2 linked regions of the Chitinophaga caseinilytica genome follow. Each later gene encodes a partner of the first gene's protein in a complex. Links are inferred from orthologs where the notes say so. Each region holds a gene or a part of one and is shown on either strand. Other genes may lie near its edges.

Region 1 (8,048 bases):
CTCCACGCTCGGTACCACCGCCATCCTCCTCAATTCCGTCAGCAACCGCTTCCCCAACGGGTTCGGCAACGATAGCGACCAGGTGGGCCGCAACCTCATGGACCATCATTTCGGCGTTGGCGCCGGCGGGTCGTTCGACGGGTTCCAGGACCAATACACTTACGGCCGGCGGGCCAACGGTATATACATCCCCCGGTTCCGCAATATCGGCGGCAATACCAACCGAAAGGATTATGTGCGCGGATTCGGCTACCAGGGCGGCGCCGGGCGCGGCCGAAAACAAACGATGGACGGCATCGGCATCGAACTGAAAGAAAATAATACGGAACCCGGTGAATGGGGCATGTGGATCGGTGCATGGGGCGAACATCTGCCGTATGCGGACAATACCGTGCGCCTCAATAAATCGAAAACCGACAAATGGGGGCTGCCCACGCTGGACATCGACTGCAACTTCCGCGACAACGAGCTGGCCATGCGCAAAGACATGCTGGAAAGCGCGAAGGAAATGCTGGAAGCGGCAGGATTGAAGAACGTTGGCGGTAGTGATGATATGCCGCCTCCGGGCCATTGCATCCACGAAATGGGGACGGCGCGCATGGGCCGCGATCCCAAAACCTCCGTGCTCAACGGTTTCAACCAGGTGCATGCGGCAAAGAACGTGTTCATCACAGACGGCGCGTGCATGAGCTCATCGGCCTGTCAAAACCCGTCGATCACCTACATGGCGCTTACCGCGCGTGCGGTGGACCATGGCGTGAACGAGCTGAAGAAACAGAATTTGTAGTCATAACAGTGATGTACATACGAAAGGCCGGCGCATTGCCGGCCTTTCTTTTTGGGCATAGGCAGGGGGATATGGAAGAGAAGTAGTCTGGTAGTACGGTTATAGCTCAAGCGCAAGGCCGCTGATGTGTATGGGGAACGTGGCAATATCGGTAGCTTCACCGGTTGCCAGGTTGATACGGTAGAGTTTGGTGACATTATCGGCACGGGTCGTGAGCGCGGCATATGCCCGGTTATCCTTGCCTGAAATATCGAAACCGTTGATGACGCTGAGATTGGTGATGCCCAACTGGCCGATGCCATTGACGTAGCCGGTAGGCGGTTCATATTGTTTTACCAGCGTGCCCGAAGTGGTGATATGATACAACGTAGTGCTGGTGGCGCCTTTGAAATTATTGGAATAGGCGGAGGCGGTAATGGTAAGCACGGTAGGATTGATGACGCCATCTGCGCGGACGAGGTGGCCGTCTTCCGGTGCGATCACGACGTTTTCGTCCTGGTTGCCGACGATGCGCAGGTAATCCGAGACGGGGTTGAAATCGATCCCCAGTTCTTCGCTGTACAGTTTGAATTCGTAAGTATTGGTGCTGTACAACGTTGTGGCGGCGGTTTCCCTGTTGATTTTGTATAGACGGGTATGTGTAGACGCGTAGAGTTGTCCATCAGCCGGCCGGATGTCCAGCCCGACGAGTGTTTGTCCGGCGGGAATGCCTGTGATGGCGAGGTTGGTGATGATCTTACCGGGCTCTTCGATCCGGAAGCCGAGGAGTTTATGGTCGGTCGTAAGTGCCCAGGCGTTGGGTTTCAGGGGCTCGGGATCCCGTTTTTTATCACTTTTGCTACAGGAGAATAAAAGGAAAAGTACGGCGGAAGCCGCAAGGGGAGTGGATTTCATGACGGAGGAGTTAATCGTTCTGGAAATGGATTGCTCCCCGAAATCACATTTTATACCAAATAGTACAAAAATAATTTGAACCATTTGGTATAGAATTGAAATTTTGCCTTGCCGCCTGGCTGCGATCCGGCACCAACGAAATTGTGGTGTTTGACCGGCATCAGACGGTTGTTGCGTCGGTATCCGGGCGTTCACGGATGGAATAACGGAAGGGCCGTTGCAGTGGGGATTAACATCGGGTTAAAAATTTACACGTATAACGGATTATTTGGTAGCGGGAATAGGGGCGCAAACAAATTTGTTGACGGCTTTTTTCCCGCTTCTTTTTGATTTTACGAATTAATTAAGGTAACTTAAAGTAGGTTTTTCGCACACGTTATTGTTAAAACTTAAATAGAGCTTACCATGGGGAGAGTCAGAGACATCTTGGTGGGCAAAGGTCACGCAGTTTACTCCGTACATCCGGACAGCACCGTTTATGAAGCCCTTAAAGTATTGGTGGACCGGAATGTTGGCGCCCTCACCGTCGTAGATAAAGATCATTTTATGGGCATATTTTCCGAGCGCGATTATGCGCGCCGGGTAATATTGAAAGGTCGTGCTTCGAAAGAGACCACGATCCGCGAGATCATGACAGAACATCCGATCACGGTTTCGGAAGACGAAACGATCGAGAACTGCATGTGTAAGATGACCGATAAAAGAATCCGGCATTTGCCGGTGGTGGATGCCGGAGGAAGACTCATCGGCATTGTCTCCATCGGGGATGTAGTGAAATATATCATGGACGAACAGAAGCACATCATTGAAAACCTGGAGTGCTATATTACCGGCACGCATCATTAACGGATCAGTTACAACAGTTACAGACAGCCACATCCCCGGCGTTGTTTATTGTTTTATGGCCTGCATCTGCCCGGTGCCAGGAGTTGGATTTTGATTGGCTACAATACAACAACCGCAAAGGATCCCTCACCAGCGCCCATCCGGATTATCCGCAGATGAACCCATAAAACGACTGTTATGCACCCAACCTGGCCATTTCTCGTATTTGGCGCCATCGTACTTGTATTGGTACTGGCGATCCTGGGTCTGTCCTACCTGCTGGGCCAGCGCCATAAAGACCGCTCTACGGGCGAAGCTTATGAATCCGGTATTTTATCTACCGGCTCCGCGCGTCTCCGCTTCCCGTCCCAATTTTACCTTGTTGCCATGTTGTTTGTCATCTTCGACATCGAGACCGTTTTCGTGATCTCCTGGGCCATCGCGTTCGGAGAGCTCGGATGGGCGGGGTTCATCGGCGTGTCTGTCTTCATCGCCATTCTGCTCGTCGTGCTCATTTACGAATGGCGGAACGGCGCATTGGATTTCGGGCCTGATGGAAAGAAAATCCTGAAAGCCTTCCGGAAGATGAAGTCCACATCCCTTCAACCTAAAACCGATAGCCATGAAGTGGTGGTTAACTGAACCGAAAGAAGCCGCGCCGCGCAGCAACGGCAATTATTCGGCCGAAGACTCCGTGGGCCAGAGCGTGATGCTCACCTCCGTAGAGCGCCTCGTGGCCTGGGGCCGCAAAAACAGCATGTGGCCCTTCCACTTCGGGCTTTCCTGCTGCTTCGTGGAAATGGCCACGGGGATGACGCCCAAGTACGATCTCGCTCGGTTCGGCGCGGAAGTGATCCGCGGAACGCCCCGCGAAGCAGACGTCATGATCATCGCCGGGACCGTTTTCATCAAGATGGCGCCCATCATCCAGCGGCTATACGAACAGATGATGGAACCGCGCTGGGTAATTTCTATGGGCAGCTGCGCGAATTCAGGCGGGATGTATGATATTTACAGTGTGGTACAGGGCGTCGACAAGTTTTTACCGGTAGACGTATACGTGCCCGGATGCCCGCCGCGCCCCGACGCCTTCATGCACGGCCTGCTGCTGTTGCAGGAATCAGTCGGGAAGGAACTGCGCCCCCTGAGCTGGACGATCGGCGACCAGGGCGTGATCAGGCCCGAAAAAGAATCGATGAAAGACCGCTTCCGCGAGAAGCGCCAGAATATGACCGAATTCAAGACGCCGGACGAAATCTGAAAGGGATCCCGTCCGCCGCAACCTATAAACCTACACTGCATGAGTATCCGAAGGATCACCGAGAATGTCTATGAACTGAACCTGGGAAAGTCGAACGCATTTCTGATCGACGATGAAAAGCTGACGCTCATAGACACGGGAGAGCCCGACAGCAGCGGCCTCATTTTGGAACTGCTGCAATCCATCGGCCGGCAGCCGGATGACCTGAAAAACATCCTGCTGACACACAGCCACCCGGACCATTCCGGCAGCGCTGCCGACCTGAAGGCCATTACGGGTGCGAAGATATACATGCATCCGGCCGAGAGGAAGTGGGTGGAAGCGGGGTACATCCCGAAGCCCGAACGTCCGCATTTCACGGGGCTGGTCAACCGCCTCATTTACCGGATGTTCATTGCCGGGGCGCCCGGTTCCATCACGCCGTTCCGGATAGACCGGTTGCTGGAAGACGGCGAATGGCTGCCCATCGGCGGCGGGATTCAGGCGGTGCACATTCCGGGGCATAGCGAAGGGCAACTGGCCTTTTTCTTCCCGGGGGCGAAGAATGTGCTGTTTGCGGCAGATGCCTGCGACAATCTCTTCGGACTGGGGTATTCGACCTTTTACGAAGACTTCGAAGCAGGGAGGCACAGCCTCGAAAAGCTGGCGACGTTCGATTTCGACATCGCCTGTTTCGGTCACGGAAAAAGCATTCTGCACGGTGCAGGCATGAAATTCGGCCGGAAGTTCATCGGCCACCATCATCATCACGGCGGGCATCCGCAAAGGGCCGCAGCGGCGGCAGGAGAAGAGGCAACGATAAGGGTGCATGAACCGGAAGAAAGAATCTGAAACTGATACAAAACCCGATATAGCGACCAACAGCTCATTTCAAGCAAGGGTATAACAGACTGGAAAAGCCAGCAGCCAGGCGCATGGATACACAAAACCCACATCATGCCTGCAAGCATCTTTTCTGCCCTCTGCTCCCGGTTCGGCGAGCAGCTGTTCCATGAACAGCTCACCCGGGATGAGACGCCCACCATCTGGACGCCACAAGGGAAGATCGTACCTGTACTGGAGTACCTCCGCAGTGAAGCGGACCAACCTTACCGCATGCTCTATGACCTCACGGCCATCGATGAGCGTGCTTGTAAAAGTAAGTACAACGGCACCTGCGAATTCACCCTCGTCTACCATCTCTTTTCCTTCGAACGAAATGCCTTCCTCCGCCTGAAAGTAGCCCTCCGCGGCGAATTCCCGTCCACCCCCAGCGTAACCCACATCTGGCCGTCTGCCAACTGGTATGAAAGGGAAGTGTTCGATATGTTCGGCATCCGTTTCGATGGGCATCCCCTGCTTCGCCGCATTCTTATGCCTACCACCTGGGAGGGGCACCCACTCCGCAAGGAGCATCCCGCACGGGCCACCGAAATGGGGCCGTTCCGATTGTTTCCCGAAAAAGAAGACAGGGAGCAGGAGGCCCTGCAGTTCGACCCGGAAGAATGGGGCCTCCAGCGGCAGTCCGACGACTCCGATTTCATGTTCCTCAACATCGGCCCCCAACACCCCGGCACCCACGGCGTGCTCCGGATCATTCTCCAGCTATCCGGTGAAGATATCGTAGACGCCGTGCCAGACATCGGTTTCCATCACCGCGGCGCCGAAAAAATGGGGGAACGCCAGAGCTGGCACACCTACATTCCCTACACAGACCGCATCGATTACCTCGGCGGCGTCAACAATAACCTCGCTTACTTACTTTCCGTAGAAAAACTGGCCGGCATCCACATCCCGCAACGGGCCGAAGTGATCCGCGTCATGCTTTGCGAACTGTTCCGCATCGCCAGTCACCTCGTGTGGTACGGCACTTTCGCGCAGGACGTGGGGCAGCTTTCTCCCGTGTTCTACATGTTCACCGACCGGGAAAAGATCTTCAATATCATCGAAGCCGTCTGCGGCGGGCGGATGCATCCCAACTGGTTCCGTATCGGCGGCGTGGCGCAGGACCTGCCGCAGGGATGGGATAAGCTCGTCCGCGAATTCGTGCAATACTTCCCGAAGAAATTGAAGGAGTACGACAAGATGGTCATGCGCAACGCGATCTTCAAGGCGCGCACGGTGGGCATCGGGGTTTTTCGCTGGAAGAGGCCATCGACTGGGGCGCTACCGGCCCCAACCTGCGGGCCTGCGGGATGGATTGGGATATGCGCAAGAAGCGGCCCTACAGCGGATATGAGCACTATGAATTCGACATCCCGACGGGCCAGAACGGCGACTGTTACGACCGGGCCGTGGTGCGCGTGCAGGAAATGTGGGAAAGCCTCCGCATCATCGAGCAATGCCTGAACAACATGCCCGAAGGCCCGTACAAATCTGATCATCCGCTGGCCACACCGCCGGTGAAGCAATACACGATGCAGGACATCGAAACCCTCATCCATCATTTCCTCCACGTTTCCTGGGGCCCGGTGATCCCCAACGGCGAAGCCATGATCGTCACCGAAGCCACGAAAGGATGGAACAGCTATTACCTCACCAGCGACGGCAACACCGCGCCCTACCGGGTGCGCGTGCGCACGCCTTCGTTCGCACATATGCAGATGATCCCGTACATCAGCCGCGGGTATACAGTGGCCGACCTTTTATCCATCCTCGGCGCCATGGATTACGTGCTGGCAGACATTGACCGGTAAAAACGAATTGTATGCTATCGATGACCGAAAAAGAGAAAATCGAGGAAGAGATCCGGCAGGTGCCCATCAAAAAGGCCGCCTGCATAGAAGCCCTCAAGATCGTCCAGGAACACCGCAGATGGGTGTCTGACGAAAGTATCCGCGACGTGGCCGATATCCTCGATATGAGTGCGGAAGAGGTAGACAGCGTGGCCACCTTCTACAACCTCATCTTCCGCCAGCCCGTTGGCCGGCACATCATCCTGTTGTGCGACAGCATCAGCTGTTACGTGATGGGCCTCAAAGGCATCCATGCCGAATTGACGCGGCTGCTGGAGATCCAGTACGGGCAAACGACGGCAGACGGGCGTTTCACCCTGCTGCCCAATCCCTGCCTCGGCACCTGCGACCATGCGCCGGCGATGATGGTCGACAAGGATACCTACCGCGATCTGCAACCTTCCGCATTAGCTGACATACTCGAAAAATATACCTGATATGGAACGACCGCTCACACAACACATCACCTTTCCGCCGCTGGAGATCCGCCAGTACGAGGCCATCGGCGGCTACCAGGCCGTGCGCAAGGCGGTTCGCCATATGCAGCCGCAGGAAGTGACGGCACTGGTGAAGGAATCCAACATGAAAGGCCGTGGCGGCGCGGGATTCAGCACCGGCATGAAGTGGAGCTTCGTGCCGATGGACGTTCCCGGCCCCAAGTACCTCGTGGCCAATGCCGACGAAATGGAACCGGGAACGTTCAAAGACAGATGGCTGCTGGAAGGCAATCCCCATCAGCTGCTGGAAGGGATGATCGTAGCGGCGTACGCGATTCAGGCCACCGAAGCGTTCGTGTTCCTCCGCTGGGCGTATAAAGACGCGGCCATCGCTGTGCGGAAGGCGATCGCGGAGGCGTATGATGCGGGGTACCTGGGAAAAGATATCCTCGGCACCGGGTATTCCCTTGAAATGCATTTGCATACGGGCGTGGGGAGATACATGTGCGGCGAAGAAACCGCGCTCCTCAATTCCCTCGAAGGCAAACGCGCCACGCCGCGCGCCAAACCCCCGTTCCCGCAAGTCTCCGGACTGTTCGGCAAACCCACCATCGTCAACAACGTCGAAACACTGTCGTTCATCCCCCATATCGTCAATAAAGGCGCAGACTGGTTTAAATCACTGAGCAGAACGGCCGACGGCGGCACCAAAATTTACGGCGTTTCCGGCCGCGTGAACAAACCCGGCGCCTGGGAACTCCCCATGGGCATCACGATGCGCGAATTGATGGAAGATTACGCCGGCGGCATGAAAAACGGCTTCGGTTTCCGGGGCGTGTTGCCGGGCGGCGCATCCACCGACTTCCTCATCGAAAAACACATGGATATCACCCTCGATTTCGCCGGCGTTGCCGCAGCAGGCAGTCGTTTGGGAACGGGAACGATGGTGGTGCTCGACGATCAGACCTGTCCCGTCGGGTTCGTACACAACCTCGAGCACTTCTTCGCACAGGAATCCTGCGGTTTCTGCACACCCTGCCGCGAAGGCCTTCCCTGGACGGAAAAGCTCCTCTGGGCCATCGAGCAGGGAAGGGGGCGCAACGAAGACCTCGAGCTCCTGCTCCGCCATA
Region 2 (5,446 bases), 3.7 Mb from region 1 along the record:
CCGCCGAAGTGTGCGACGCAACGGGGGAGGAGGGAAGATCGGAAAGCCGACCAAACGAAAAACATCACGTTGCCCAGGCAACAACTTATATAAAGCGAGACAATGGGACGTAAATTACTGTTAGACAAGGCGCATATAGAAGGCATCCGGTATTTCGACGTATACCGGAAAAACGGCGGATATGCCGCTGCCGAAAAAGCCCTGAAGAGCATGAGCCCGGATCAGGTGACGGAAGAAGTGAAGAAAAGCGGCCTGAGAGGCCGTGGCGGCGCGGGCTTCCCCACAGGATTGAAATGGAGCTTCCTGGCCAAACCGGAAGGAGTGCCCCGCTACCTCGTCTGCAACGCCGACGAATCCGAGCCCGGTACCTTCAAAGACCGTTACCTCATGGAGTTTCTCCCGCACCTGCTCATCGAAGGCCTGCTGATCTCCAGCTACGCCCTCGGTGCCAACACCACTTACATCTACATCCGCGGCGAATACGCCTGGATCCCCGATATTCTCGAAGAAGCCATCGCCGAAGCGCACAAAAACGGCTTCCTCGGTAAAAACATCCTCGGCTCCGGGTTCGACCTCGACATTTACGTGCAACGCGGCGCCGGCGCCTACATCTGTGGCGAAGAAACCGCCCTCATCGAATCGCTGGAAGGCAAACGCGGCAACCCGCGCATTAAACCGCCGTTCCCCGCCGTGAAAGGCCTGTACCAGTGCCCCACCGTGGTAAACAACGTGGAAACCCTCGCCACCATCGTGCCCATCATCAACATCGGGGGCGATGAATACGTGAAATACGGCACGGGCAAATCCACCGGCACCAAACTCATCTCCGCCTGCGGCAACCTCAATAAACCCGGGGTGTACGAAATCGAGATGAACATTTCCGTAGAAGAATTCATTTACTCCGACGAATACTGCGGCGGCATCCCCAACGGGAAACGCCTCAAAGCCTGCATCCCCGGCGGCTCCTCCGTACCCATCGTTCCCGCCAACCTGCTGCTCACCACGGCCAAAGGCGAAAAACGCATGATGACGTACGAAAGCCTCAACGACGGCGGGTTCGCCACCGGCACCATGATGGGCTCGGGCGGGTTCATCGTGCTGGACGAAGACCAGTGCGTAGTGCGCCACACCCTTTCGCTGGCCCGGTTCTACCACCACGAAAGCTGCGGACAGTGCAGCCCCTGCCGCGAAGGAACGGGATGGATGGAAAAAGTGCTCAAAAACATTGAGCACGGTAAAGGAAAAATGAGCGACATCGACCTGCTGTGGGACATTCAGCGCAAGATCGAAGGCAACACCATCTGCCCCCTCGGCGACGCCGCCGCATGGCCGGTGGCCGCCGCCATCCGTCACTTCCGTGACGAATTCGAATGGCACGTGCTGAACCCCGACGAAGCGCAGCGCCGCAACTTCGGCCTGGCACATTACGCAGACCCGCTGCCGGTAGCTGCCGCTGTCTGATAAGGAAACAACATTATTCTTCTTTTTTACTTTTTAATAATGGCGGAAGAAAAGAAATTATTCAAGGTCAAGATCGATAATATCACGGTAGAAGTGGAACCGGGAACGACCATCCTCAACGCCGCCCGCACCATCGGCGGCGAAGTGGTGCCCCCTGCCATGTGCTATTACTCCAAGCTGCAGGGCTCCGGCGGTAAATGCCGCACCTGCCTCGTGAAAGTGACGAAAGGCTCCGAAGCGGACCCGCGCCCCATGCCCAAGCTGGTGGCCAGCTGCCGCACCACCGTGATGGACGGGATGGAAGTGGCCAACATCACCTCCCCCGAAGTGCTCGACGCCCGCAAAGGCGTGGTAGAGTTCCTCCTCATCAACCACCCGCTCGATTGCCCCGTGTGCGACCAGGCCGGAGAATGCGACCTGCAGGACCTCAGCTACGAGCACGGCGTTTCCGGCACCCGGTACGAATTCAAGCGCCGCACTTTCGAGAAGGAAGACATCGGCGAACATATCAAACTGCACATGACGCGCTGCATCCTTTGCTACCGCTGTGTGTTCACGGCAGACCAGCTGACCAACAAGCGCCACCACGGCATCCTGAAACGGGGAGACGCTTCCGAGATCAGCACCTACATGCGCGCATCCCTCGACCATACCAATTTCATCGGCAACGTGATCGATGTTTGCCCCGTTGGCGCACTCACCGACCGTACCGCCCGTTTCAAGAACCGTGTATGGTTCCTCAAACCGGTAGACGCCCACCGCGAATGCTCCGATCCGAAATGCTGCGGCAAAGTGGCGCTCTGGATGCGTGGCGACGAGATTTTCCGCGTTACCGCCCGCAAAGACAAATACGGTGAAGTGGAAGGCTTCATTTGCGATACCTGCCGCTTCGAGAAAAAAGATATCAAAGACTGGATCGTGGAAGGCCCCCGCAAGATTTCGCGCCACAGCGTAATCACCGCCGGCCACTACGTGGGTGTGCATAAGCCCCAGGAAACCGTGATGAAAGTGATGGACGGCCGCAACCCCCGGTTGCTGATGGACATCCACTCGGTGAGCGAGGTGAACATGCCGCAGGTAGACCTGAGCCAGATCGAAGGGCCGGCGCACTCAACCGATTTTCCGACTAAAAAAGGCGATCAATAAAGCGAGATATGGAATTCACAATTGACTGGTATTTCATTATAGAAAAGTTGCTGCTGATTTCGGCAGTGCTGGGTATTTCATTGGTGGTGGCGATGTACAGCACCTGGGGCGAGCGCAAGGTGGCCGCCTGGATCCAGGACCGCCGCGGGCCCAACCGCGCAGGCCCGTTCGGGTTGCTGCAGCCTTTGGCAGACGGTGGCAAGCTTTTCTTCAAGGAAGAGATCATCCCCTCGAGCGCCAACCGCTTTTTGTTCATCATGGGCCCTTCGCTTGCCATGTTCACCGCCTGCCTCACCAGCGCCGTGATCCCCTGGGGAGACACCCTCACCATCGCCGGCCGTGAAGTGAGCCTGCAGATCGCCGACGTCAACATCGGCGTACTGTGGATCATGATGGTCGTAGGCATGGGCGTGTACGGCATCATGATCGGTGGATGGGCATCCAACAACAAATTCTCCCTGCTGGCCGCCTGCCGCGGCGCATCGCAGGTAATTTCATACGAACTGCCCATGGGCCTGGCCCTCATCGCCCTGTTCATGCTCAGCGGTTCCCTCAGCCTGAAAGACATCGTGGAGCAACAGCGCGAAGGCATCTGGTTCGTGTTCCTCCAGCCCATCGGCTTCCTCATCTTCCTCATCTGCTCTTTCGCGGAAACCAACCGTACGCCGTTCGACCTTCCCGAAGCGGAAAACGAACTGAACGGCGGTTACCACCTCGAATATTCATCCATGAAACTGGGCTTCTACCTCTTCGCCGAATACATCAACATGTTCATCAGCTCCGTGCTGATGGCCACGCTGTATTGGGGCGGATACGCCTTCCCTTTCATGGACAAACTGGGGATAGACGGTAATCTGCTGACGGTCCTCGGAATTGCGGCGCTGTTCCTCAAGACGTTATTCTTCATCTTCTTCTTTATGTGGGTGCGGTGGACGATCCCGCGGTTCCGATACGATCAGCTCATGAAGCTCGGATGGAAAGTATTGATCCCGCTGGCATTGCTGAATATGCTCATTACCGGCGCCGTGATCCTTTTCCGTGAGAATGGTTTTAATTTTTAAACTTCAAGAAACTCATCATATGCAATCTTTAACCAACAGGGCAACGCCGGTAGACAGGAGGCCCATGACCTTTGCGGAGAAACTTTATCTGCCTGCGATAGCGAAAGGTATGGGCATTACCCTGAAGCACCTTTTCAAGAAGAAAGCGACGGTGAACTATCCCGAAGAGACGCGCCCGTTCAGCCCCGTGTTCCGCGGGCTGCACATCCTGAACCGCGACGAAATGGGACGCGAGCGCTGTACGGCCTGCGGGTTGTGCGCAGTGGCTTGTCCTGCCGAAGCGATCACCATGGAAGCGGCCGAGCGCCTGCCGGGCGAGGAGCATCTGTACCGTGAGGAGAAATACGCCGCGCGTTACGAGATCAACATGCTGCGCTGCATCTTCTGCGGTTTCTGTGAAGAAGCCTGCCCGAAACAGGCGGTTTACATGTCTGAAACCTTCGCGCCGGCGAACTACCAGCGTAAAGGGTTCATTTACGGGAAGGAAGACATGCTGATCCCCCATCCTCAAAAACAAATCAAAGAAAACAACCAATAAGGCAATGGGAATCGATATGATAATCTTTACAGTGCTGTCTGCGATCGCCATCGCATCCGCACTGGGCGTGATCCTGAGCAAGAACCCCGTGAACAGCGTGCTTTGCATGATCACCTGCTTCGTCGCCATCGCGGGCCATTACATCATGCTGAACGCACAGTTCCTGTTCGTTGTTCACCTCATCGTGTACACCGGCGCCATCATGGTACTGTTCCTCTTCGTATTGATGATGATGAACCTCAACGCCGACATCGAGCCGCAGAAACGCAACTGGCTGAAATACGCCGGCGCCATTTCCGGCGGTGCGCTGCTGCTGGTGCTCGTAGCCGCCCTGCGCGACGCGAGCCTCCCCGCCATCCAGCCCGGCGGCAACACGGAGATCGGCCTGGTTCAAAACCTCGGTAAAACATTGTTCACCTCTTACGTGGTGCCCTTCGAACTGAGCAGCGTGCTGTTCCTCAGCGCGATGGTCGGCGCCGTAGTGATCGGTAAGAAATAAAACGCATTCGATATGCCCGTTCAATATTACATCTTTCTCAGCGTCGCCCTGTTTTGCATCGGCATCATGGGGGTACTGATGCGCCGGAACGCCATCATCATCTTCATGTGCATCGAGCTCATGCTCAACGCCGTGAACCTGTTGCTGGTAGCTTTCTCCAAAATGTGGGTAGACGCCGGGCGGATAGACGCCGCCTCAGCGCAGCTCTTCGTTTTCTTCGTGATGGTCGTTGCCGCAGCGGAAGTTTCCGTGGGCCTCGCCATTATCGTGATGATGTACCGGAACACCCATTCCGTAGACATCAACATTCTCAGCAGACTGAAAAACTAGGATTAAAAAATAGTATAGATCGATGATACATCTTGTTTGGCTGGTACCGTTTTTACCGTTGTTAGGTTTCCTGATCAATGGATTGGGCAGGAGGTATTTATCCAAGCCGCTCACCGGCATCGTAGGTAGCGGCAGCGTGGTCGCAGCTTTTGTGATCAGCTTGCTTATCTTCTTCGAAGTGCGGACGCCCGGCTTCACGCCCCAGGTAGTTACGCTGTTCGATTTCATCAGCGTAGGCAGCCTCCACATCCCCTTCGCATTCCAGGTAGACCAGCTGAGCGCCTTGTTCCTGCTGATCATCACCGGTGTGGGCTCCCTGATCCACATCTACTCCACCTCTTATATGCATGACGAGCCGAACGAAGGTTTTGCACGCTATTTCGCGTACCTCAACCTCTTCGTGTTCTCCAT

What was found. The genes of interacting proteins can lie anywhere in the genome.
Region 2: the proteins of WJU22_RS15560 (region 1) and nuoI are in contact, whole or in part, in a crystal structure (PDB 6I1P), measured with the Thermus thermophilus proteins. The link is inferred for Chitinophaga caseinilytica from one-to-one orthologs. Residues at the interface, in WP_096411117.1 of Thermus thermophilus: Ala56, Arg57, Asn58, Asp59, Arg62, Phe63, Ala110, Ser113, Ser114, Gly115, Gly116, Met117, Asn119, Gln125, Asn126, Asp134, Val135, Tyr136, Val137, Pro138, Gly139, Cys140, Arg143, Glu145, Ala146, Ile148, Tyr149, Ala150, Met152, Gln153; in WP_096411123.1 of Thermus thermophilus: Val22, Thr23, Val24, Pro25, Tyr26, Pro27, Val31, Ala32, Leu33, Phe37, Pro64, Ala65, Asn94, Met95, Leu96, Arg97, Cys98, Ile99, Phe100, Phe119, Glu120, Met121, Ala122, Asp123, Tyr124, Glu125, Tyr126, Asp128, Leu129, Lys144.

Annotation. Positions count from the first base shown.
Region 1 is NZ_CP150096.1:3,797,563-3,805,610, forward strand. Bases 2,021-4,947 are described here. They hold WJU22_RS15560 (NADH-quinone oxidoreductase subunit B family protein), read left to right. Parts: upstream 2,021-3,128; coding sequence 3,129-3,767; downstream 3,768-4,947. Other genes in these bases: WJU22_RS15550 (CBS domain-containing protein), read left to right, coding at 2,087-2,527; WJU22_RS15555 (NADH-quinone oxidoreductase subunit A), read left to right, coding at 2,705-3,148; WJU22_RS15565 (MBL fold metallo-hydrolase), read left to right, coding at 3,807-4,598. Also shown: WJU22_RS15540 (GMC family oxidoreductase), read left to right, coding at 1-787; WJU22_RS15545 (DUF4394 domain-containing protein), read right to left, coding at 887-1,681; NADH-quinone oxidoreductase subunit NuoE, read left to right, coding at 6,454-6,918; NADH-quinone oxidoreductase subunit NuoF, read left to right, coding at 6,920-8,048. UniProt on the Escherichia coli protein: NDH-1 shuttles electrons from NADH, via FMN and iron-sulfur (Fe-S) centers, to quinones in the respiratory chain. The immediate electron acceptor for the enzyme in this species is ubiquinone.
Region 2 is NZ_CP150096.1:128,467-133,912, reverse strand. Bases 2,561-5,446 are described here. They hold nuoI (NADH-quinone oxidoreductase subunit NuoI), read left to right. Parts: upstream 2,561-3,687; coding sequence 3,688-4,206; downstream 4,207-5,446. Other genes in these bases: nuoL (NADH-quinone oxidoreductase subunit L), read left to right, coding at 5,058-5,446; nuoK (NADH-quinone oxidoreductase subunit NuoK), read left to right, coding at 4,718-5,035; WJU22_RS00560 (NADH-quinone oxidoreductase subunit J), read left to right, coding at 4,223-4,705; nuoH (NADH-quinone oxidoreductase subunit NuoH), read left to right, coding at 2,616-3,668; WJU22_RS00575 (2Fe-2S iron-sulfur cluster-binding protein), read left to right, coding at 2,561-2,607. Also shown: NADH-quinone oxidoreductase subunit NuoF, read left to right, coding at 103-1,461; more of WJU22_RS00575, read left to right, coding at 1,501-2,560. UniProt on the Escherichia coli protein: NDH-1 shuttles electrons from NADH, via FMN and iron-sulfur (Fe-S) centers, to quinones in the respiratory chain. The immediate electron acceptor for the enzyme in this species is believed to be ubiquinone.